DNA from 4 places in the Kitasatospora sp. NPDC056138 genome. Region 4 is predicted to be linked to each of the others. Evidence: riboswitches for the same ligand, from Rfam matches in the RefSeq annotation. Region 4 holds a riboswitch; each other region holds the start of a gene.
What was found. Region 4 has a riboswitch for cobalamin ahead of ACFC1R_RS13270 ((2Fe-2S) ferredoxin domain-containing protein). Riboswitches for the same ligand answer to the same signal wherever they lie in the genome.

Region 1 (5,652 bases), on a different contig from region 4:
GGCCGGTACGGTTCCAAGGGGCTCTCGCTCGCGGTCGCGCTGACCGGCATCCTGGCCACCATGCCGTACATCGCGCTCCAGCTGGTCGGCATCCAGGCGGTGCTGGACGTGCTGGGCGTGGGCGGCGGGGCGAACAGCAACTGGTTCGTCAAGGACCTGCCGCTCTTCCTGGCCTTCGCGGTGCTCGCCGCGTACACCTACTCCTCGGGTCTGCGGGCCCCGGCCCTGATCGCGTTCGTCAAGGACACGCTCGTCTACATCGTGATCATCGTCGCGGTGATCTACATCCCGATGCGGCTCGGCGGCTACGGGCACATCTTCGACTCGGCCGCGCAGAAGTTCTCCGCGGTCAATCCGGCCACCGGCAAACCGGTCGGCTCGCTGGTCACCGGCGAGAGCGCGCAGTGGACGTACGCCACGCTGGCGCTCGGCTCGGCGATGGCCCTGTTCATGTACCCGCACTCGGTGACGGGGGTGCTGGCCTCCAAGTCCCGCAACACCGTGCGCCGCAACATGGCGATCATGCCGGCGTACTCGCTGATGCTCGGCCTGCTGGCCCTGCTCGGCTTCATGGCCGTCGCGGCGGGCGTCGGCAAGGGCGTCAAGGGCTACAACGCGCAGCTGGCGGTGCCGCAGCTGTTCGCGGACATGTTCCCGGACTGGTTCACCGGTGTCGCCTTCGCGGCGATCGGCATCGGCGCGCTGGTCCCGGCAGCGATCATGTCGATCGCGGCGGCCAACCTGTTCACCCGCAACGTCTACAAGGAGTTCCTCAAGCCGGACGCCACGGCCGCCCAGGAGACCCAGGTCGCCAAGGTCGCCTCGCTGCTGGTGAAGGTCGGCGCGCTGGCCTTCGTGCTGCTGATGGACAAGCAGTTCGCGATCAACCTCCAGCTGCTCGGCGGCCTGTGGATCCTGCAGACCTTCGTGTCGATCGTCGGCGGACTCTTCACCCGCTGGTTCCACCGCTGGGCGCTGCTGGCCGGCTGGGCGGCCGGCATGGTGTACGGCACCTGGAAGGCGTACGGGGTCTCCTCCCCCGCCACCAAGCACTTCGGCGGCAGCTCGGCGGTGATCCCCGGGGTCGGCGAGATCGGGTACATCGGCTTCACCGCCTTCGCGCTCAACCTGCTGGTGTCCCTCGTGCTGACCCTCCTCCTGCGGGCCTTCAACGCCCCTGACGGCGTCGACGAGACCAGCCGGGCGGACTACAGCGCCGAGGCCGGGGACAAGGCCCTGGAGGACGCCCCGGAGCCCGTGGCGGCGCACTGACCCCGGCAGGCGCACTCGTCGCCGACTCGTGCGCCCTGTGATCGCGCCGTCACCTCCGTCAACACTGGGGTGGCGGCGCGATCACTCGGCGGCGCAATCGTTCCGGGGGCGCGACCATGGAGTGCGCGTGGCTCGCACGGCCCCACCGGGTCACGGACACCAACGGGGAGAACCGGTCATGGCAGAACTCACCAGCGTTTTGAACGGGCACCGCCTCGCAGCCCACCGGCGGGCGCTGCCCTCCGTCCTGATCGCCACCCGGCACGGCGAGAGCACCGCCAACGTCGAGTTCCGGCTCGCCGCCGAGACCGGGGCGCTGACCGTCCCGATCACCAGCCGGGACGCCGACATACCGCTCTCCCCGCACGGCCAGCGCCAGGCCCACCACCTCGGCCGCTGGTGGGCCAGGCTGCCCGCCGCCGACCGGCCCCGCGCCGTCTGGTGCTCCCCCTACCTGCGCACCACCGAGACCGCCAGGATCGCGCTCGCCCGGGCCGGCGGCCTCGGCGCGGTGCCGGCCGGGCTCCCGGTCAGGTACGACGAACGGCTGCGGGACAGAGAACTCGGCGTCCTGGAGATGCTGACCGCCGCCGCGATCGAGAAGAAGCACCCCGCCGAGGCCGCCCGCCGCCGCAAGATGGGCGAGCTCTACTACCGACCGCCCGGTGGCGAATCGTTCCTCGACGTCGCGCTGCGGATGCGCAGCTTCCTGCGCGACCTCTGCGAGGAGGAGGACGGCAGAGCGGTGCTGGTGGTCTCGCACGACTGCCCGGTCCTGATGCTCCGCTACGTCCTGGACCGGCTCACCGAGTCCCAGCTGCTGGAGCTGAACGCGGTGCGCAACTGCTCGACCAGCCTCTGGCGGGCCCTGGACGGCCAACTGCGGCCCGAACACTGGAACTCGGTGTCCCACCTCGACTGACACCGGGTCCTTCCGGTGCTCGGCGCGCCACCGGGCGGGCGGGCCCGGCTCAGCGCGCGATCCGGTTGGCCAGCTCGGGCCAGCAGCCCGCGAACGCGCGCCGGTACGCCAGCGGCGTCGTGCCCAGCCAGCGGCCGAAGTGGTGCCGGAGGGTGGCCGCGTTGCCGAAGCCGCAGCGGGCGGCGACCACGTCCACGGGGTCGTTGGTGCTCTCCAGCAGGCGCTGGGCGAGGAGGAGGCGCTGGTTGGTGAGCCAGCGGTGCGGGGTGGTACCGGTCTCCTCCTGGAAGCGGCGGGCGAAGGTGCGGGGGGACATGTGGGCCCGGGCGGCCAGCTGGTCGACCGTCAGGTCCTGGTCGAGGTGGCGGCGCAGCCAGTCGAGCAGCCCGCCGAGCGACGCCGCGTCGCACACCGGCAGCGGCCGGGCGACGAACTGCGCCTGCCCGCCCTCCCGGTGCGGGGCGACCACCATCCGCCGGGCGATCGCCCGGGCCACCTCGGCGCCCTGAAGCTTGCGGACCAGGTGCAGGCAGGCGTCGATCCCGGCGGCCGTCCCGGCCGAGGTGATCACCGGGTCGTCGTCCACGTAGAGCACGTCGGGTTCGATGGTGCTGAGCGGGAAGCGTCGGGCCATCTCGTCGGCGTGCTTCCAGTGCGTGGTGGCCCGGCGCCCGTCCAGCAGCCCGGCGGCGCCGAGCAGGAAGCTGCCGCTGCAGATCGACAGTGCGCGCGCCCCGCGCTCGACGGCAGCGCGCAGTGCCTCGGTGAGCGCCGGCGGGTACTCCGCGCGCCGTCCGACCGCCGTCACCACGACCAGGTCCGCCTCGGCCAGCCGTTCCGGCCCGTACGGGACGTCGAGACCGAAGCCGGCGTGGGTGGCGAGCCGGCCGGAGCGGTCGGCGGCGAGGGCGAAGTCGTACACCGGCAGGCCGTCGTCACTGCGGTCGAGTCCGAAGATCTCGCTGGCCACGCCGAGTTCGAACGGGTGGACCGGCTCCAGCACCACGGCGACGACGTTCTTCAGCATCCCCCCAGAATGCCGTTGGCAGGATTTCGACGCAATCGGTCATTTCTGCCACTCGCGGCTGCGACCTGCACGGACGAGGGTTGAGGGCATGACCTCGGAGACACTCGCAACCTCGCTCGGCCTGCTCGGCACCATCGGCGGCTTCGGTCTGCTCGGCTTCCTGATCGGCCGTGAGCTGCCCGGCCGCGGTGCGCCGGGGCACCCCGGAGGGCCCGGCTCGGGCGGCGGTCACGGCGGGGGTCCGGGCGGCGGTCACGAGGGCCCCAACCACCCCGCGGCGCCGGTTCTTCCCGACCGCCTGTACGGCACCCTGCCCGCCGCCTCCGCCTTTGGGTCGGGCACACTGTCCGGATGGACATCCTCATCCGCCGGGCGCTCGAAGAGGACCTCGAAGCCGCTGGTGACGTCACGGTCGAGGCGTTCGTGGGCGACGGTCACACCTCGCCGGACAGCGGCTACGTCGAGCTCCTGCGGGACGCCGGGCGCCGCAACCAGGAGGCCGAACTCCTCGTCGCGCTCGACCCGCACAGCCGGCAGGTCCTCGGCTGCGTGACCCTCGCGGTCGGCGGCACCGAGTGGGCCGACATCGCCGCCCCGCACGAGGGCGAGATCCGGATGCTGGCGGTCGGCGCGGCGGCCCGTGGGCGCGGCGCTGGTGACGCGCTGGTCCGTGCCGCGATGGCCCGCTGCCGGGAGCTCGGCCTGGCCGGCATGGCCTTCTCGACCCGTCCGGAGATGAAGGCGGCGCACCGGATCTACGAACGCCTGGGCTTTGCCCGGACCCCCGAACGGGACTGGGCGCCGGCCCCCGGAATCGACCTCATGGTGTACTCGATCACCTTCTGACGGCCTCTGCCGCGTAACCACGCGGGTAGCTCGGCCACGACACACGCCACTACATCTGGTGCCGCATCGTCGCACCGCCACAACATGTATGCTCGCTCTCGCTGTCGAAGCAGGGGAACCCGGTGCGAATCCGGGACTGCCCCGCAGCGGTGAGCGGGCGGCTGCCCCAAGCGCCCGCAAGTCCGATGACCTGCCGACGGTGTGCCACACGGCTTCCCCGCAGATGCCTTGCAGCACCGCAGTACGTCCGGGCCTCGCGGGTGGGCCGGGGGGTCGAGCGCGCCGGTACCGGGCGTGCTGTCCTTCCCTGCGCTCGTGCCGGTCCGGACCTCCCACCCCCAGCCTCCGGCTGGGAGGGGCTCCCCAGTCGTCCGCCGCCGCCAGGAGAGAAGCGCCTTGACCATCGCTGCCTCAGTTGCCCTGCCCTCCCAGGGTTCCGCCGCCACCCCCCAGACCGACCCCGGTGCGGCACTGCTTCGGCTCCTCACCGACCGCAGCGTGGACCTCCCCCAGGTGGACCCCGGCCACGTCGCCGCCGCCGCGCTGCGCGGCCGCCACGCCGGTTCGGACTTCGCCGAGCTGCGCGGGCTGGCCGTGGAGGCCGCCGCGTCGATGATCGCCGAGGACCCCCAGTACTCGAAGCTGGCCGCCCGCCTGCTCGCCATGGAGATCGCCGACGAGGCGATCGGCCAGGGCGCCGTCTCGTTCTCCGCCTCGATCGCCGTCGGCCACGCCGAGGGCCTGATCGGCGACGTCACCGCCGCCCTGGTCGCCAAGCACGCCGAGGCCTTCGACGCCCTGATCGACCTTCAGGGCGACGACCGCTTCGAGTACTTCGGCCTGCGCACCGTGCAGTCCCGCTACCTGCTGCGCCACCCGATCACCCGCAAGGTGATCGAGACCCCGCAGCACTTCCTGCTCCGCGTCGCGGCCGGTCTGGCGGTCGGCGACAGCGAGCAGTCGGTGGCCGAGGTGGCCGAGCTCTACCGGCTGATGAGCCGTCTGGAGTACCTGACCAGCTCGCCGACGCTCTTCAACTCCGGCACCAAGCACCCGCAGATGTCCAGCTGCTACCTGCTGGACTCGCCGCTGGACAACCTGGACTCGATCTACTCGCGCTACGCCCAGATCGCCCGGCTGTCCAAGCACGCCGGCGGCATCGGCCTGTCCTACAGCCGGATCCGCTCGCGCGGCAGCCTGATCCGGGGCACCAACGGCAAGTCCAACGGCATCGTCCCGTTCCTGCGCACCCTGGACTCCTCGGTCGCCGCCGTCAACCAGGGCGGCCGCCGCAAGGGCGCGGCCTGCGTCTACCTGGAGACCTGGCACGCCGACATCGAGGAGTTCCTGGAGCTCCGCGACAACACCGGCGAGGAGGCCCGCCGGACCCACAACCTCAACCTGGCGCACTGGATCCCGGACGAGTTCATGCGCCGGGTGAACGCCAACGCCGACTGGTCGCTGTTCTCCCCCGCCGACGTCCCCGAGCTGGTCGACCTGTGGGGCGCCGAGTTCGACGCCGCCTACGTCAAGGCCGAGGCCGAGGGCAAGGCCGTCCGCACCATCCCGGCGCAGACCCTGTACG
Region 2 (5,652 bases), on a different contig from region 4:
ACCGAGGTCCGCAGCGACCTGAGCTTCCGCTCGGGGCAGCAGCTGCGGGACAAGGGCAACGACCTGGTGCTGCACAACGACGCCGACCTGACCCGGACCACCTCCAGCTGGGGCGGGGGCCCGCACCGGGTCCGCACCGTGCGCGAGGGCGAGCCGCTGGACGTGACCTACCGCAGCACTTCGGACTCCGCCGGGAACTCCGACCAGCGCACCGCCATGCGGCTCGGCTACCACCGCACCGACACCACGGCCGTCGGCGCCCGGATCACCGCCCGCTCGACCGTCGACCACACCCTGAGCCCGAGCGCCCACCGCCAGAGCGGTGCCACCACGGTGCGCACCGCCGACTCCACCGAGAGCTACCGCGCCACCGGCCCCGACGGACCGTACGCGCGCACCGTCACCACCCGCGACGGCTGGCCGGTGGACGGCGGCTGACGGGAGCGCCCGACGGCGTGATCGGGCGTGATCAGGCGGCCCCGGACGACCCCTGACGGTCGTCCTGGGCCGCCGGTCGCTACTTCAGTGCCGCCAGGCAGAACTGCACGAGCCCGGCGTCCACGTCCTTGATGATCTTCGCCATCTCCGCCCAGGGCGGCTGGAACTCGGTGCCCCACTCGACGGTGTAGCCGAAGATCTTGCCCTTCTCCGGGTCGGCGAGGTGCCGGGAGAAGGCGTAGTCGTCGCTGGTTCCGCTGGTCGGGTAGAGGTCGTAGCCGGCCTTCGGCGTGTAGCCGGTGCCACGGACGCTCTGCAGCCCCTGGCAGAACTGCTGGGCGAGCAGGGTCGAGGTGTCGAAGTCGTCCTTGGCGATGAACTCGCCGTAGGCGTCGTGGGCGATGCCGCGCTTCCCGTCGAAGGTGGGGTTCAGGAAGGTCATGGTCCTGTCGGTGGACTGGTTGTTGTCGTCGCCCCAGACGTAGAGCATGTCCTCGGAGTAGCTGTGCACGTCGACGAACCACCGGGTGCGCGGGTAGGACTCCAGCAGTGCGCGGACGTTGCGCGTCTCGGGTTCGGAGAACGCACTCGGGCCGTGGAACACCTGGTAGTCGCAGGGGTCGGCGGAGACCTGGACCCCGGAGGCCGGGGCGAACGCGGTGGTGAAGTCGAACAGGAAGTCGTAGTTGCGGTTGATGTCCACCCCGACGCAGGCGGCGCGGCCGCCCGAGTACGCCGGGTTGCGGTTCTTGCGCCACATCGGGTCGACGGTCTGGCTGTAGTGGCGTCCGTCCGGGTTGACCAGCGGGAAGACCACGAGGTCCAGGCCCTCCACCACGGCGCGCACCTGTGCGGAGCCGAAGCTCGCGGCGCCGTAGCGCAGGCCGGTGCCGACGTGGTACGCCTCCAGCAGGTCGGCGGCGAGGTGGACGAGGATCTCGCAGCTGCCCCATTCGCGGGCGTGCACCCCGCCGATCAGCACGGCGCAGTCCCGGGTGCCGGTCGGGGCGGTGCCGATCCGCAGGGCGTGGCAGGCGGTCTTCTCGACCGAGGTCTCGGGGAGGGTGAGGAGTTGACAGAGCGCCGGGTACGCGGTCGACAGGTTGGTCACCGCGGAGTCGACCTCGGCGGTGTTCAGGTACGACATCTCGACCTCCTGAGGTCAGTCCTGCACCTTGAGGCCCAGGCCGCGCGGAACCTGTTCCCCGGCGGCGTACCGGTTGCCCTGCCCGACCTCGGCCTGGCGGGCGCGCCCGGTGGCGGAGGCGTCCTCGATCACCTGGACCGTCACGCCCTCGCGCTGGAGCGCCTCGGCTTCGTCCGGGGAGACGTAAGCCTCGACGCTGATGCTCTCGTCCGCGCCGCGACTGGGGCGTCCGCCGACGTCCGGCCGTTTCTCGCGGAGGAGGGCGTGCAGTGTGGCAGGGTCCGTGGCCGTGACGCGGACCCGGAGAATCGTGTCGCGAGTGGACATGGCGACCTCTTCCGGGGGCGCCGTCGGAGCGCTCGTCGCAGACGTCGACGACGGCGCGGCCTGTGTAGGGATATGTCCTATGTGTACCTCGTATCCTCAGCCTGCTCTTCCGTCGTAGAACGCGTCAAGGGGGGCGTCGGGCATTCGGCTGAGCAGACTGTCGAGCCCGTCCAGCAGTTCCTGCTGGTCGTCGTAGTCGGCGAGCAGCGGGACGAGTGCCCGCAGCCTCGGGTACTGGTCGGCGGCCAGCCGGTGCAGGCCCAGCCGCAGCATCGGGTCCGGCTCGTCCGGGTTGTCGATCACCTGGCGCTTGTCGACCAGCAGGCAGCCGAGGTTCCAGGCCACGAACATCCGGTAGACCATGAGCGAGGTGGTGTGGTCGAACCCGGCCCGGCCGAGCACGGCGAAGACGTGCTCGGTGAGCTGCAGCATCGGGGCCGGTCGGCGGGCCATCGGGACGCTCAGCGGGCGGGTGGCCACCAGCGGCAGGATCTCGGGATGGGCGTGCGCCACGACGGCGAACGTACGGGCGATGCGGCGCAGCTCCGCGCGCCAGGCCTGGCCGCCCTCGGCCGGTTCGGTGGCCTCGGCCGAGGTCCGCAGCAGGGCGTTCACCTCGGCGAAGAAGGCTTCGACCAGACCGTCCACCAGGGCTTCCTTGCCCGGGGTGTAGCGGTAGATGGCCATCGACTCCACCCCCAGCTCGGCGGCCAGGCGGCGCATGGTGAGCGCGGCCAGCCCCTCCCGGTCGACCAGTGCGACGGCTGCGGAGAGCACCAGGGGGCGGCTCAGGCGTCCTCGCTTCTCCGGAGTGCTCCGGTCGGGCTCCGCTGCCATGTCGGCCTCCCTCGCCTGCCTGCGGGGACGAACCCGGGCTGTTGTCGGGTGACACCAAAAGGATACAAGGTATGTATCAGGCATAAAGCGACGCGGGACGGACGACTTGTGCGGCCGGGTCAGTCCTGGTGGCCGAGCACCCCGTGGGCCAGGACCTCGGCGACGGCGGTGTCGACCAGCCGGTAGCGGATGATCCGCCCGTCGCGCTCGCCGCTGACCAGCCCGCCGGCGCGCAGCAGCCGCAGCGCCTGGGAGACGGCGGGGTCGCGCATTCCGGTGGCGACGGCGAGGTCGGTGACGGCGAGCGGTCCCGTCTCGTACAGGGCCAGCAGCAGCGAGAGCCGTCCGGGGTCGGCGAGCAGGGCGAAGCGCTCGGCCCAGGCCCGGACGTGCTCGGTGTCGCCGATCGCGGCGATGGCCTCGCAGACCCGGTGCCCGTCGATGGTCCTGCGGTCGGCGCGGTCGGCGGGGACGAGATGCATGCCTCGCATTCTCGCAGCAGACCCCTGTGATACCGGACACCTGCACAGCTGTGCAGGCTTGCAGCGGTGGCGCGCGGACCCCTACGGTTGTCCCCGCCGTGGTGTTCGGGAAGACCGGTGACAGACCCTCAGGGGTCTCAGACCGGAGCGGCCCTCGCCACTGTGATCGGGAAGTACCGGCACCATCCCCGTCCCTGCCAGGGCCGGGCGGCCACTGGACGCAGCCGCGTCCGGGAAGGCCGGGTGCGGGTGCGTTCGACCCGTCAGCCAGGAGACCGGCCACGGCATCTCACGAAGTGATCCACGAGGTGCTGGAGCGTGACCCGCAGATGACCCTGCCCGGAATCGAGACCGCCCCGGCGGCGGCCCCCGCCCTGCCGGCCTTCCGCTGGAAGCGCGAGGACACGGTGCGGACCGCCGGTCTGATGGCCGTGATCCTGGCCATGCACGTGCTGGCCTTCGGAACCCTGATCTTCCTGGTGGTGCCGGAGAAGTACGAGGTGGGCACCCAGGTCTACGGGGTCGGCCTCGGCATCACCGCCTACACCCTCGGCATGCGGCACGCCTTCGACGCCGACCACATCGCCGTCATCGACAACACCACCCGCAAGCTGATGGCCGACGGCAAGCGCCCGGTCTCGGTGGGCTTCTGGTTCGCGCTCGGGCACTCCTCGATGGTGGTGGTGATGGCCGCGCTGGTGGCCGGAGGCGCGGCGCTGGCCGGGACGCTGATGGACGATCAGTCGACCACCCACCAGGTGCTCGGCATGGTCGGCACCACCGCCTCCGGGGTCTTCCTCTACCTGATCGCGGCGCTCAACCTGGCCGCGCTGGTGGGCATCGCGAAGGTGTTCCGGGCGATGCGCGCGGGCCGGTACGACGAGAGCGAGCTGGAGGCGCACCTCAACTCGCGGGGTCTGATGAACCGCATCCTCTCCCGTGCCACCCGTTCGATCACCCGCCCCGGTCAGATGTTCCCGGTCGGCATGGTGCTCGGTCTCGGCTTCGACACCGCGACCGAGGTCACCCTGATGGTGATGGCGGGTTCGGGCGCGGCGGCCGGTCTGCCCTGGTACGCCATCGTCTGCCTGCCGCTGCTGTTCGCGGCGGGGATGAGCCTGTTCGACACCCTCGACGGCACCTTCATGAACTTCGCGTACCAGTGGGCGTTCTCCAACCCGGTCCGCAAGGTGTACTACAACCTGACCATCACCGGCCTGTCGATCGCGGTCGCCTTCATCATCGGCACCATCGAACTGGTCGGCGTGCTGCACGAGAAGCTCGACCTCACCGACCCGGTGACGGGCTGGATCGCCGGACTGAGCCTGGACAACGTCGGGTTCGTGATCGTCGGCCTGTTCGTCGTGGTCTGGGTGGCGGCGGTCGGCTACTGGCGCTTCGCCAAGGTCGAGCAGCGCTGGTCGACGGAGTAGGCCGCGCCGTGGACGCGCCGTCCGCTCGCTCCGGCGCCGGCCGGGCCTGATCGTCCGGGCGGCGGGCGGCGGGCGGTTACGAGCGGGGGATCGACACGTCCCGCTCCGCGCCTGCCGGCGCGGCCCGCCCACCCGCTGAGCGCTCCGGGCGCGGGAGGTCCGCCGTCCCGCGCCCGGAACGCAGGCGGGCGGCGGTGGGCCGGGCAGCGGCGAACACGGCCAGCCCGGCGAGGGCGGCGAATCCGGCGCACAGCGGCCAGAGCAGGCCGGGCGCGGACTGGTAGAGCGCCCCGCCGAGCGGCGGCGCGAGTACGGTGCCGCTGGTCGAGGCCCCCGCGTAGAGGCTCTGGAAGCGGCCCTGGAACTCCTGCGGCGCGCTGTCCGCGACATAGGCGGTCGCCGGGGTCTTGTAGAGGATCTCGCCCGCCGTGACCAGCAGCATCATGACCACCGCGGTGCCCACCGACGCCCCCGAGGCCAGCGCCGCGAAGCCCGCACCGACCAGCAGCAGACCGGTCCCGATGATCCGCAGCGGCGCCCGGTCGCGCAGCGCGACGGTGGCCGGCAACTCCAGCAGCAGGATCGCCCCGCCGTTGACCGCCAGCACCAGGCCGTACACGCCGGTGCCGATCCCGTGGTCGGCCAGGAACACGGGCAGGGTCGAGTACTGCTGCCGGTAGACCGTGTCGACCACGACGATCGCGGGGAGCAGCACCAGCAGCGCGGGCCTGGCCCGCAGGGCCGTCCACAGTCCGCTCCGGGCGGCGGCCGGCCGGCTGCGGGGCCGGCCGGCCGTCACCACCCGCGCGGCGTACACGGCGAAGAGCAGCGATCCCAGGCCGTCGGCACGGAACAGCCACTCGTAGGACCAGTGGGTCGCCACCAGTGCGCCGAGCGGCGGCCCGACGGTGAACCCGGCGTTGGACGCGAACCGCATCACCGCGAAGCCCTGCCGCCGGTCGCCCGGCGGCACGGTCTCGGCGACCAG
Region 3 (5,652 bases), on a different contig from region 4:
CTCTCCTGCGGCAGCGCGCCGACCCGGCGGGCGCCCTCGCGGGGGCTCAGGCCGTGCAGGTCCTCCCCGTCGAGCCGGACGGCGCCCGCGGCGGGCCGCAGGGCCCGGTAGACGCAGCGCAGCAGGGTGGACTTGCCGCTGCCGTTCGGTCCGACCAGGCCGAGCACCGTGCCGCTGCCGGCCCGTACGGTCACCTCGTGGACCAGCCGGGCCCCGGCGATCTCGACCGAGACGTCCTCGATGTCGACGCGCATCAGCGGCCTCCGAAGGCGTAGCTGCGGCGGCGCATCAGCAGCAGGAAGCAGGGCACGCCGAGGACGGCGGTGATCACACCGACCGGGAGTTCGGCGGGGGCGAGCAGCAGTCGGGAGATGACGTCCACCCAGACCAGCAGGACGGCTCCGGCGATCGGGGCGATCGTCAGCACCCTTCGGTGGCCGGCTCCGACCAGCATCCGCACCAGGTGCGGGACCATCAGGCCGACGAAGCCGATCGCGCCGCTGACGGCCACCACGGTGCCGGTGACGGCGGCGGTGACCAGGAAGAGCCGGCTGCGCAGCCGTCCGGCGTCCACGCCGAGGGCGGCGGCGGTCTCGTCGCCCATGGCGAGGGCGTCCAGGCGGCCCGCCGTACCGAGCAGGTAGGCGGTCCCGGCGAGCACGCAGCCGGCGGCGATCGGTACCGATCCCCAGGTGGCGCCGCCCAGGCTGCCAAGCAGCCACATCATCGCCGAGCGGGCCGCCTCGCCGCGTTCGGCGCCGAAGACCATCAGCGCGGTGACGGCGGAGAAGCCGTACGCGAGCGCCGTTCCGGTCAGCACCAGGCGCAACGGGGTGAGGCCGTGTGCGGTCCGCGCGACGGCGTGGACCAGGGCCATGGCGGCCAGGGCGGAGAGGAAGGCGGAGGCGGAGAGCGCCCAGGCCCCGAGCGAGGCGAAGGCCCCGAGCAGGAGTACGGCGTTGGCGCCGACCGAGGCGCCGGAGGAGATGCCGAGCACGAACGGATCGGCGAGAGCGTTGCGCACCATGGCCTGGACGGCCACTCCGGTGACGGCCAGTCCGGCGCCGACGGTGGCGGCGAGCACGGTCCTGGGCAGCCGGATCTCCCAGACGATGGTGTAGGCGGCGGCGTCCTCGGCCGCGATCCGGCCTCCGGTCAGCCCGGCCTGCAGGAGGTGCAGGGTCCGCCCCCAGGGGAGGTCGGCGGCGCCGAGTCCGACGCCGCAGACCAGCGAGAGCAGCAGGGCGGCGGCCAGTCCGAGGCCGAGCGGCAGGACCGGGGTACGGCGCGGCGGGGGCGAGGGCGGGGACGGCGGCGGTGCGGGTCGCGGATCGGCGGCCAGGGTGCTCACGGTGGGGCGCCTTCGGGTCGGGCCGTGTCCGTGCCGGGGGCGGCCCGGCGCCGGGGGGCGGCACGGACGCGTGCGTCCGCGCACGGTGGCGCCGTGCGGCATCCCCTCGCAGTCCACGGCGAGTTGACGGGAGGTCGTACGTCGCCGAGGGCGATCGGGCTTGCGGGGGCGGGCCCCGTCCACCGTTGCGGGTCAGCGCCGGATTCTCACCGGACTTCTCCCCCGGGACGTACCCGAAGCATAGCAAGGCTCGCCTTACCTGTAAGGAGTGGACTCCCCATGCACCCAGGACATCCTCCGGAAACCTTCACACCTTCAGGGGTAGTCCGGCGTCGTCGGGTTGTGTTCCGCCGGAACCGGGGTACACGCACCGCCGCCCGAAGCGGTACCCGAGGGACGACGGAGGCATCCCGTGGCGGAGCTCGACGGAGTCGGTCATCAGCAGCGGCGCGGCCCGTCCGGAGCGGGGGCGGCGGCCGGCGACGTCCGCACCGACGTCCCGGCCCGGCTGGACCGGCTGCCCTGGTCGTCCTGGCACTGGCGGATCGTCATCGGCCTGGGCACGGTCTGGATCCTCGACGGCCTGGAGGTGACGATCGTCGGCAACATGGCGGGGCGGCTCTCCGACCAGGGCAGCGGACTCGCCATCAGCTCCGCGCAGGTGACCACCTGGGCGGCGGCCCTGTACGTGGCGGGCGCCTGCTGCGGGGCGCTCTTCTTCGGCTGGCTCACCGACCGGCTCGGGCGCAAGAAGCTCTTCATGGTGACGCTGGCGGTGTACCTCACCGCCACCGCCGTCACCGCCTTCTCCTGGACCGCCTGGTTCTTCTTCCTCTGCCGGTTCTTCACCGGGTTCGGCATCGGCGGTGAGTACGCGGCCATCAACTCGGCGATCGAATAACTACATTCGGGCACGAACGTGGATCCGCCCAACGACCCGATGGTCCTCCACCCAAGCCGTCGATCTGGCGCGTTGCTGCTCAAGTGACCTTGGCGGTACCGGAGGCAGCCGATGTCCTCCACGCACCAGCCACGGGATCCCCGAGGTGGAGATCGTCAGGTCGGGCAGTGGATCAGCTGCCGAAGCGCAGCCGGCGGTAGCGTTCCCGCAGCTCCGGGCGGTCGGCCTTGCCGAAGTGCATGTTCAGGAGCATCTCCAGGAGAGTGCTCTCTTCTTCGTCGCTCCCCCGCCGGTACCGGTCAGGGTCGGCCTCCACCCAGGCGCTCACCGGCCGCCAGCCGTCCGTGGCCGTCTCGACGGCCACCTCGAACAAGCAGCGGGTTCTCGCTGCGGATCACGAAGAACCGGTCGCCTTCCTGACCGTGCCGGACGGCGGGAGGGTCGCACTGGCCGCGTTCACCCTGCTGTTCACCGCACACAGCGCGTGGTGCGTCGGCCTGTTCACCGCGGTGATGCACCGTGCGGCACACGGCCTCGGGCCGGGACGGCTGCGCACCGGTCTGCGGCTGGTGGTCGCCGGCGGGACGGCCGGCCTGGTCTGGGTCGCGGCGAGCCTGATGCCGCTCGTGGCCGGACTGCGAACCGGCCGGCAGGACAACGGCGAGGACGCCTTCTCCGGGCCGGTGGCGCTGCTGGCACTGGTCCTGGGGATCGGCGGTGCCACGCTCGTGGCCCTGCCCGGCCGGGTCTCCGGGCCGCTGCGCCGACTGCGTGCCCGGCGCAGTCACCGGCGGCTCGGGCCGCTCTGGACGGAGTTGCGGGCGATCCGGCCGGAGATCGTCCTTGAACCGCCCGGCTCGGGACTCCGGCTGCACGGGCGGGCGGAGTTCGCGCTCTACCGGCGGGTGATCGAGATCCGCGATGCGCAGCTCTGGCTCCGCGCCCACCAGCATCCCAAGGTGCCGCGTTGGGCGGCCGCGGCCTGCGGCGGCATGGACGACCACCGCCGGGCCGCGGTGGTCGAGGCGGCGGTGCTCGCGGCCGCGCTGGAGGCCGCCGAGGCGGGCCACCGCCGTCCGCCCGCGCCCGACGAGGCGTACGTCCCGCCGGCGGCCTTGACCGATCTGGACGCGGAGACCGACTGGCTGATCCTGGTCACCGAGGAATTCGCCGACTCCCCGGTGGTGGCCCGGATCCGTGACCGGGTGCGCCGTGAACTGACCACCGTCGGTGGGTTCGGCCGGTCCGAGTCCACCTGAACGCGCGGAACCCGGCGGATCGCCGTACCGGGGCCTGGTCGCGGTCCGGGCAGTCCGCTGTCGTGTGCCGGCGGGCGAGGGAGACCGCGAAGGGCCGGCAGCCGTGGCGGGCCCAGGATGTGCGGGACCACCAGGATCGGTGACCGTCGGCGCCGTCCCTGGTGCTCGGGTGTCCGGGAACCCGTTGCCCGGTCCGGCGGGCGGATCCCCTGTGTGCTGCTGGTGTGAAAGTTGATCGCGATGTGATTTCATTTCAGCTTATGCTGAGTTCTTGGGGAGATGGGGTTTCGGTCGGACGCGACCGTGAACTGCACCGGCTGGTCGGGCTGGTGGAGGCCGACGACCGGCAGGCGGCGGTCGCGGTGGTGGAGGGGCCGCCCGGGATCGGCAAGACGCGGCTACTGGCGGAGCTACGGCGGTCGGTTGCCGCCTCGGGGCGGCCGATGGGGCAGGCGCGGGCCACGCCGGGCGGCCGGCCGGTGCCGTACGGGCTGCTGCTGGACGCGCTCTGGGCCACCGACGCCCGCACCCTGCTCGAACGCTTCACCGACGGCGAGGAGAGCGGGCGGCCGGAGCACCGGCTCCACCGGCGGCTGCGGGACACGCTCGCCGGGGTCTCGCTCGTCCTGCTCCTGGACGACCTGCAGTGGGCCGACCGGGAGTCGCTGCTGCTGCTCGACCGGCTGATCGCGAGTCCACCGAACGGGCGGTTCACCGTCGTACTGGCCTGTCGCAGCGGTGGCTGTCCACCCCAGCTGGCGCGGACCCTCGCCGACGCCGACGCGCTACGGATCGAGCTCGGCCCACTGGCCCTTCCCGACCTGGCCCTCCTGGTGCCGGGGGTGGCACCGGCACACCGGCGGCTGCTGGCCGAGGCGAGCTGCGGCAACCCCCGCTACCTGCGGGCGCTCGCGGATCTGCCGCCCGACCTGGTGGCCCGGCTGGCTGCGGGCGATCCGCGCAGCGCCTGCCATCCGAGCAGAATCCGAGTGGACGGCCGACGGACGGGCGATCCGCCGTCGGACGACTGGCAGCCGGACCCGGAACTGCGCGGGGAACTGGCCACGCTGTCGGAGCGCGCCCGCGCGGTGTTGCGGGCGGCAGCGGTGTGCGGCCCGGAGTTCGACCTCCCGCTGGTGGCGGTGGTGGCCGGCTTACCCGCCCGGGCGGTCGGCGGAGCGCTCGACGAGCTGATCGGGCACGGCTGTGTCGAATGGACCGGCAGCCGGTACCGGTTCGCCCAGCTACTACCGGGTGCCGCAAGCTACCGGCTGGCTGGCCCAGCATGGCGGTCCGAGGCCCACCGGCGCGCCGCCCGTCACCTCGAACGGACCGGGGCGCCCCCCGCGATCTGGGCCGGTCAGGCCGAGTACGCGACGCCGACCGCAGGCCTGGACGAGCTGACGAGACTCACCGAAGCCGCTCGCTCCATGCTCGAACCGGCGCCCTCGACCAGCGCCCGCTGGCTGCGCGCGGTCCTCGACGCGCTCCCCGAACAGCCGGGGACCACCGAGCTGCGGACCGAGGCCACCGCACTGCTGGGCCGCTCGCTCACCCTCACCGGCCGACTGGACGAGGCCGCCGAGGTACTGCGCCCACTGCTGACCCGGTCGTCGGCAGGCCGGGCGCAGGCCGTCGGGTCGGCAGCCCTGGTGGAGCGTTTGCGCGGCCGCACGGGCCGGGCGCACAGCCTGCTGCGGCGCCCCGGGGGCCGAGCCGAGGACGAACTCCAGCTTGCCAGACTCGATCTGATGAACGGCCGGACCGAGCGGTGCCTGCGCCGGGTCGTGGCCGCCCTCCGCACCGACGACTCCGCCGAGACGCGTTTGACGGCGCACGGTCTGACCAGTCTGGCCGCGATCGGCCAGGGCGCGGTCCCGGGCGCCCGTCGGACCCTGGACGCGGCGGAAGGGCTCGCCGACTCGCTCGACGAGCGCGGGCGGATCCGCGCGCTTGCCACCCTGCCGGAACTCGGCTGGGCGGGAGTGCTGTTGGAGCGGAGGCAACGGACCGCCGACCGCATCGAGCGGGGGATCGCGCTCGCGCAACGCCACCAGCACAACTACGTGATCCCGCAGCTGCGCGCCGTCCAGACGGCACTGTTACTGATGTCGGGCCCGCTGGAGAATGCGCTCGCCGCC
Region 4 (5,652 bases):
CAGCGCCAGTACCGGCAGCACCGCGCCGTTCATCGTCATCGACACCGACATCCGGTCCAGCGGGATGCCGTCGAAGAGCTGGCGCATGTCGTAGATGGAGTCGATGGCCACGCCCGCCATGCCGACGTCGCCGGTCACCCGGGGGTGGTCGCTGTCGTAGCCGCGGTGGGTCGGCAGGTCGAAGGCGACCGACAGGCCCTTCTGGCCGGCCGCCAGGTTGCGCCGGTAGAAGGCGTTGGACTCCTCCGCGGTGGAGAAGCCGGCGTACTGGCGGACCGTCCACGGCTGGTTGACGTACATCGTCGGGTACGGGCCGCGCAGGTAGGGGGCGATGCCCGGGTAGGTGCCGAGGAAGTCCAGGCCGGCCAGGTCCTCGGCGGTGTACAGCGGCTTGACGCCGATGCCCTCCGGGGTCTCCCAGACCAGTTCCTCGACCTCCTTGCCGGTCGCCTGCTGCCAGGCCGTCCGCCACTGCTCGCCGGTGGCGGACGGGCCGCTCTCCCCGTCGAGAGCGATCCCGGTGAAGTCGGGGATCATCGCGCCACTCCGATCTCGTCGAGCACCGAGGACAGGACCGCGACCGCGTCGCAGCCCGCGAAGACGAACTCGTCCACCCCGGCCTTCTGGTACGCCTCACGTGCCTCGCCCGGACGCCCCGCCAGCAGCACCCGCCGGGCGCCGGCGGCCTTCAGCGCGGCCGCGACCTCCTCGGCGTGCTCCGCGTAGAGCTGGTCACTGGAGCACAGGCAGGCCACGCTCGCGCCGCTCGCGGCGAACGCCTCGGCCAGCGCGGTGCCGTCGACCCCCTCGGCCGTGCCGGTCTCGATGCCACCGGCCTGGAAGAGGTTGGCGGCGAACGAGGACCGCGCCGTGTGGACGGCCGCCGGCCCGAGGGCCGCCAGGAACAGCGCGGGACGGGCACCGGTGGCGGCCAGGTGGGCGTCGGAGCGGGACCGCAGTGCCTCGTACGCCTCGGCCCGCCGCACCCTGGGCAGGCCACCGCCGAGCGGCGCCGGCGCCGCCGGGCGGACCAGCGGCTGCTCCTGGAGGTTGGGGAACTCGCTGACGCCGGTGATGGGTTCGCGCCGCTTGGCCAGCGCGGTGGAGCGCGCGGCCCAGGTGGCGGCGGTCCGCTCGCTGATCAGCCCGGAGGTGAGGGCGGCCCGCTGGCCGCCGGCCCGCTCGATCTCCTGGAACCACGCCCAGGCGGCCCGAGCCAGCTCGTCGGTGAGCTGCTCGACGTACCAGGAGCCGCCGGCCGGATCGATGACCCGGGCCAGGTAGGACTCCTCCAGCAGGATCGACTGGGTGTTGCGGGCGATCCGCCGCGCGAACGCGTCCGGGAGCCCGACCGCGCTGTCGAAGGGCAGCACGCTCACCGCGTCGGCTCCGCCGACCCCGGCGGCCAGGCACGCGACGGTGGTGCGCAGCATGTTCACCCACGGGTCGCGCTCGGTCATCATCACGCCGGAGGTGACGGCGTGCTGGCGCTGCGCCGCGGCCTGGGGCGACGCCCCGGACAGCTGCGTCACCCGGGCCCACAGCCGCCGGGCGGCGCGGAACTTGGCGATGGTCAGGAACTGGTCGGCGTCGGCGGCGAGGCGGAACTCCAGCTGCGCGCAGGCGGCGTCGACCGACAGACCGGCCGAGGTGAGCCCGCGCAGGTACGCGACGCCGGTGGCGAGCGAACAGCCGAGTTCCTGGGCCGGGGAGGCGCCGGCGTCGTGGTAGGGGAGGGCGTCGACGGTGAGGGCGCGCAGACCGGGGTGATCGCGGTCGCAGCGGAGGGCCAGCGCGGCGGCCTCGGCCAGCAGGGCGTCGGTGTCGGCGTCCTTGCCGGTGCGGGCGAGCAGACCGAGCGGGTCCGCGCCGAGGTTGCCGGCGGCGGCCGCCGGGCCGACCCCGCGCTCCTCGTACAGCCGTAGCAACTGCTCGGCCGCGTGGCCGAATCCGGCACCGGCGTCGAGGACGACGGCGGCCAGGTCGAGGTAGACGCCCTGGAGGACGTCCGGCAGGGCCGTCGCGGGCAGGCCGGTGTCCGAGACCTCCAGCCAGAGCGAGGTCACGCCGTTCTCCAGGTCGGCGAGCACGGCCTCGTTGGCCCGCCGGGGATCCGGATCGGTGTGGCGCTGGCGCACGTCCCAGCCCGAGACCGCCGCGCCCTGCGGCCGACCGCCCCGGACGAACGGGGGGAAGCCCGGGTAGCCGGCGGCGGCCGAGCCGTCCTCGGCGGTGTACAGCGGACGGACTCGTAGTCCGTCCTGGAGTTCACTGGAGAGGACTTCCTCGGCCTGGACACCGGTGGCGTCCGGCGCACCGGACTTGCGCAGCACGCCTTCGACCAGGCGCTGCCACCGCTCACGGCTTGCGTCCGGGAACTCGGCGGCCAGGGGGAGCCCATGGGGCAGGACCGTCATAGGGGAAGGTTAATGCTCGTCAGCCCGGCTCTATCAGTGCCCAGGAGTGTGACCTTGAACTCGCTGCACTGGAGGGTACCCGGAGTGCCAGCCGGCCGGCCGGCAGGGTTCACGACCTCTGCCGGGTGCCCCCCGTGCTGTCCGCCAGGGCCGGCCGTCCCGTCGCCGTCGCCGTCCTCCTCGTCCTGATGGTCCGCCGGGGGCCGGGAGTGGGGATGCGCAGCGACTCCAGTGCGGGCGGCAGCGGTCCGTCGTGCGGGAACCGCTCGATGCCGAGCCCGATCCGCCGGACCCAGGCGCAGAGGCCGGCCGTGTCGGCGGGGTCGGTCACGTTGCCGAGCCAGACCGGTGCGGTCGGCCGTTCGCCCGGAAGCCGCCCCCGGGTGCGGACGACGACGACATTGGCCAGTTCGCACGGTCCCAGGCAGTCGGTGACCACCAGGTTCGCGGCGGGGAGGTCCTCGACGGCCTCGGCGAGTGCGGACAGCTGACCCAGGTGGTCGGTGCCCGGCCGTTTCGCGGCACTGCCGCAGCAGCAGCCGCGGCACAGGACGACGTCGACGGCCGCCGTGCGGGCAGCCCTGACCGATGACACCGCAGAACCTCCTCGTGGGGTCCGCGCCCCGACCTCCGGAGAAACCACGGGTCAGTGTTCTGACTCCCGGATCCACGCGTCCCGGGGCCTCCGACCGCTGCACAGCGGTCGTCGGCCGGGGTCGCTCCCCGGTCACAGTGGCGGGACCGCCCCGGAATCGCACCGGGTTCCTGCACACCGTGGTCTCGGATGCTCACCGCATCCCGGGTGTGACCCTGCCGCAGAAGTGACGGTCCGTCAACTGGTGGCGAAGCGGCCTGCGGTGTCGTCGGGCCGGCTTCCGGTGTGCGCCGGGGCGCAGCACCCGGCGTGTCCCAAAGCCGTGGCCGTCGCGGCCCCGGGGTGCCGCGAAGGCGTTGACCGTTCGTACAAGCCGCCCTTAACCTCCCCTTACAAGTGATGGTTCGAGGAAGCCGGTGCGAATCCGGCGCGGTCGCGCCACTGTGAGTCCACCGCCCGCCGGGCAGTGGGCAAGTCAGACACTCCCCGTCACGCCCGCTCCAACGAACAGGGACGCACGATCCCGCTAGGAGGGCTCACTGTGAGCAGTCTGTCCGCGCCCGGAACCATCGCCACGCCCGTGGTGGTCCCCAATGCCAGAGCCGCTCTGTGGCTGATCGGCACCGCGCTCCTCGCACTCCTCGCCTACTACTTCATCGGCGTCGACCAGGGTGCTGTCTCCGTCTTCGGGAACGACATGCACATCCACGAATTCGTCCACGACTCCCGCCACTTCCTCGGCTTCCCCTGCCACTGACCGGGGCCGGGACAACAGCTGATCATGGAAAAGAGAATCATCCTGCGCGGCCTGCTGGCCGGCGCGGTGGCCGGCCTGCTCGCGTTCGTCTTCGCGCGGATCTTCGCCGAGCCGCAGATCAACCAGGCCATCGACTACGAGAGCGGCCGTGACGCCGCCCAGGAACTGCTGGACAAGGCCGCCGGCCTTCCGGTGGAAGCCGCCGGACCGGACCTCTTCAGCCGTACCGTCCAGGCCAATGTCGGCATCGGGACCGGCATGATCCTGTTCGGGGCGGCCATGGGAGCCCTGTTCGCCGTCGCCTACCTGCTGTGCCTGGGCCGGGTCGGCCGGCTGCGGGCCCGCAGCCTGTCCCTGCTGGTCGCCGGCGGCGGGTTCGTCGGCTTCTACCTGGTGCCCTTCGTGAAGTACCCGGCCAACCCGCCGGCCATCGGCCACCCGGACACCATCAAGGAGCGCGGTTCGCTCTACCTGGTGATGGTGCTGTGCTCGATCGTGTTCCTGGTGGCGGCCGTCTGGCTGGGCCAGCGACTCCAGGCCCGGTTCGGCAACTGGAACGCCACCCTGCTCGCGGCGGGCGGCTACGCCGTCGCGATCGGGATCGTGATGGCCCTGCTGCCGTCGCTGGGCCAACTCGCCGACAACGTCCACACCTTCGGAAACCACCCCACCGAGACACCGCTGCCGCTGGAGAACTCCCAGGGGGCGATCGTCTACCCGGGCTTCCCGGCCGACGTGCTGTTCTCCTTCCGCCTCTACTCGGTCGCGGCCCAGCTGATCATGTGGTCCACCATCGGCCTGGTCTTCGCCCCGATGGCGCAGCGCCTGCTCCAGCCGGCCGCCGAGTCACCCGCCCCGGCCGGCTCGCCGGATCCGGTGGCCGCGTGACCCTCCCCTCCCACGGGAACCCGGTCCCAGCGCAACTCGAAGCGCTGGGACCGTACTTCGCCCTGGACCAGCACGACCCGGACGAGCCGCCGCAGCCACCGTGGCGGTCGATGGGGGAGCTCCTCACCGACGCATCGGTCCTCGCGGACCGGGTCCAGGCCGTCCGCGCCTTCCTGGCCGCGGGCGGCGGTCAGGCCACGGACGCCGTGGAGACCCGGGTCGCCGCGTCCGTGGTCCACCTCGGCCTGGCCGCCCGGATCCTCTCCCCGGCGCTGGCCCTGGCCGTGCTCGACGGCTGCGCGGAACCCCTCGCACTGGCCCGGCTGCGCTGGCAGCCACAGCTGGGAAGCGCCTTCCCGCTCTCCCGGGCCAGGGACACCGTCACCCGGTCCCTCGACACCGAGGCCGGCCTCGCCGACGCGCTGGGCAGCGGCCTGTTCGGCGGGGCGATCGCCGAACTCGCCAGTGCGACAGCCGCGTTCGGCGTCAGTGAACACATCCTGCGCGGCAACGCCGCCTCCGGTCTCAACGGCGCCGCCACGGTGCTCGCCGCCGCCCGTCCCGAGCACGCCCCACGGGTACGCGCCGTCCTGGCCCACCTGCTGCGCCACCCGGCCCTCGCGGGCGCGGGAGCCGTCGTCGACGGGTCGTTCCGCCGCCGGAGCTGCTGCCTGATCTACCGTGCCGCACCCGGCCGCAGGGGAGCGTTCTGCGGTGACTGCGTCCTGACCGGCCACTCCGGCCACCGCTGACCGCTGTTGACCGCCGTCGGCCGCTGCTGACCACCGGTCGGCGGCGGTCCGGCGATCCCCGAGGCTCGCCGCCGGGCGTGGGGCCCGTACCGGTGCCGGGTCGGAGCCGTCGGTGCGGGCGGCGAGTCGGCCACGTCCTGGCCGGAGTCGGCCCGGGGCGGCGGCGAGCGCGTTATCGTGCGGGGTGTGCTGTCCCGCGCCGCCGGGTTACCCGGCCTCCCCGCCGAGGCGGGCATCCCCGCC

Region 1: linked by a shared signal. The riboswitch ahead of ACFC1R_RS03135 (ribonucleoside-diphosphate reductase subunit alpha) and the one ahead of ACFC1R_RS13270 ((2Fe-2S) ferredoxin domain-containing protein) in region 4 are both predicted to bind cobalamin.
Region 2: linked by a shared signal. The riboswitch ahead of ACFC1R_RS25330 (HoxN/HupN/NixA family nickel/cobalt transporter) and the one ahead of ACFC1R_RS13270 ((2Fe-2S) ferredoxin domain-containing protein) in region 4 are both predicted to bind cobalamin.
Region 3: linked by a shared signal. The riboswitch ahead of ACFC1R_RS24130 (FecCD family ABC transporter permease) and the one ahead of ACFC1R_RS13270 ((2Fe-2S) ferredoxin domain-containing protein) in region 4 are both predicted to bind cobalamin.

Annotation. Positions count from the first base shown of each region.
Region 1 covers NZ_JBHJVK010000003.1:43,834-49,485, reverse strand. The annotation lists gene mctP (monocarboxylate uptake permease MctP) at 1-1,272, shown strand, start outside; gene ACFC1R_RS03150 (histidine phosphatase family protein) at 1,451-2,194, shown strand; gene ACFC1R_RS03145 (helix-turn-helix domain-containing protein) at 2,244-3,221, opposite strand; gene ACFC1R_RS03140 (GNAT family N-acetyltransferase) at 3,573-4,067, shown strand; cobalamin riboswitch at 4,139-4,280, shown strand; gene ACFC1R_RS03135 (ribonucleoside-diphosphate reductase subunit alpha) at 4,470-5,652, shown strand, end outside.
Region 2 covers NZ_JBHJVK010000046.1:7,756-13,407, forward strand. The annotation lists gene ACFC1R_RS25305 (peptide-N4-asparagine amidase) at 1-438, shown strand, start outside; gene ACFC1R_RS25310 (M14 family metallopeptidase) at 518-1,585, opposite strand; gene ACFC1R_RS25315 (hypothetical protein) at 1,601-1,912, opposite strand; gene ACFC1R_RS25320 (TetR/AcrR family transcriptional regulator) at 2,009-2,749, opposite strand; gene ACFC1R_RS25325 (ArsR/SmtB family transcription factor) at 2,869-3,231, opposite strand; cobalamin riboswitch at 3,314-3,530, shown strand; gene ACFC1R_RS25330 (HoxN/HupN/NixA family nickel/cobalt transporter) at 3,561-4,664, shown strand; gene ACFC1R_RS25335 (MFS transporter) at 4,741-5,652, opposite strand, start outside.
Region 3 covers NZ_JBHJVK010000042.1:55,216-60,867, forward strand. The annotation lists gene ACFC1R_RS24125 (ABC transporter ATP-binding protein) at 1-254, opposite strand, end outside; gene ACFC1R_RS24130 (FecCD family ABC transporter permease) at 254-1,342, opposite strand; cobalamin riboswitch at 1,483-1,603, opposite strand; partial or broken gene ACFC1R_RS24135 (MFS transporter) at 1,764-2,249, shown strand; gene ACFC1R_RS24140 (hypothetical protein) at 2,425-2,616, opposite strand; gene ACFC1R_RS24145 (MAB_1171c family putative transporter) at 2,597-3,511, shown strand; gene ACFC1R_RS24150 (AAA family ATPase) at 3,772-5,652, shown strand, end outside.
Region 4 covers NZ_JBHJVK010000016.1:66,964-72,615, reverse strand. The annotation lists gene scpA (methylmalonyl-CoA mutase) at 1-537, opposite strand, end outside; gene ACFC1R_RS13275 (methylmalonyl-CoA mutase family protein) at 534-2,417, opposite strand; gene ACFC1R_RS13270 ((2Fe-2S) ferredoxin domain-containing protein) at 2,527-3,012, opposite strand; cobalamin riboswitch at 3,065-3,185, opposite strand; cobalamin riboswitch at 3,396-3,518, shown strand; gene ACFC1R_RS13265 (CbtB-domain containing protein) at 3,554-3,769, shown strand; gene ACFC1R_RS13260 (CbtA family protein) at 3,794-4,657, shown strand; gene ACFC1R_RS13255 ((2Fe-2S)-binding protein) at 4,654-5,409, shown strand.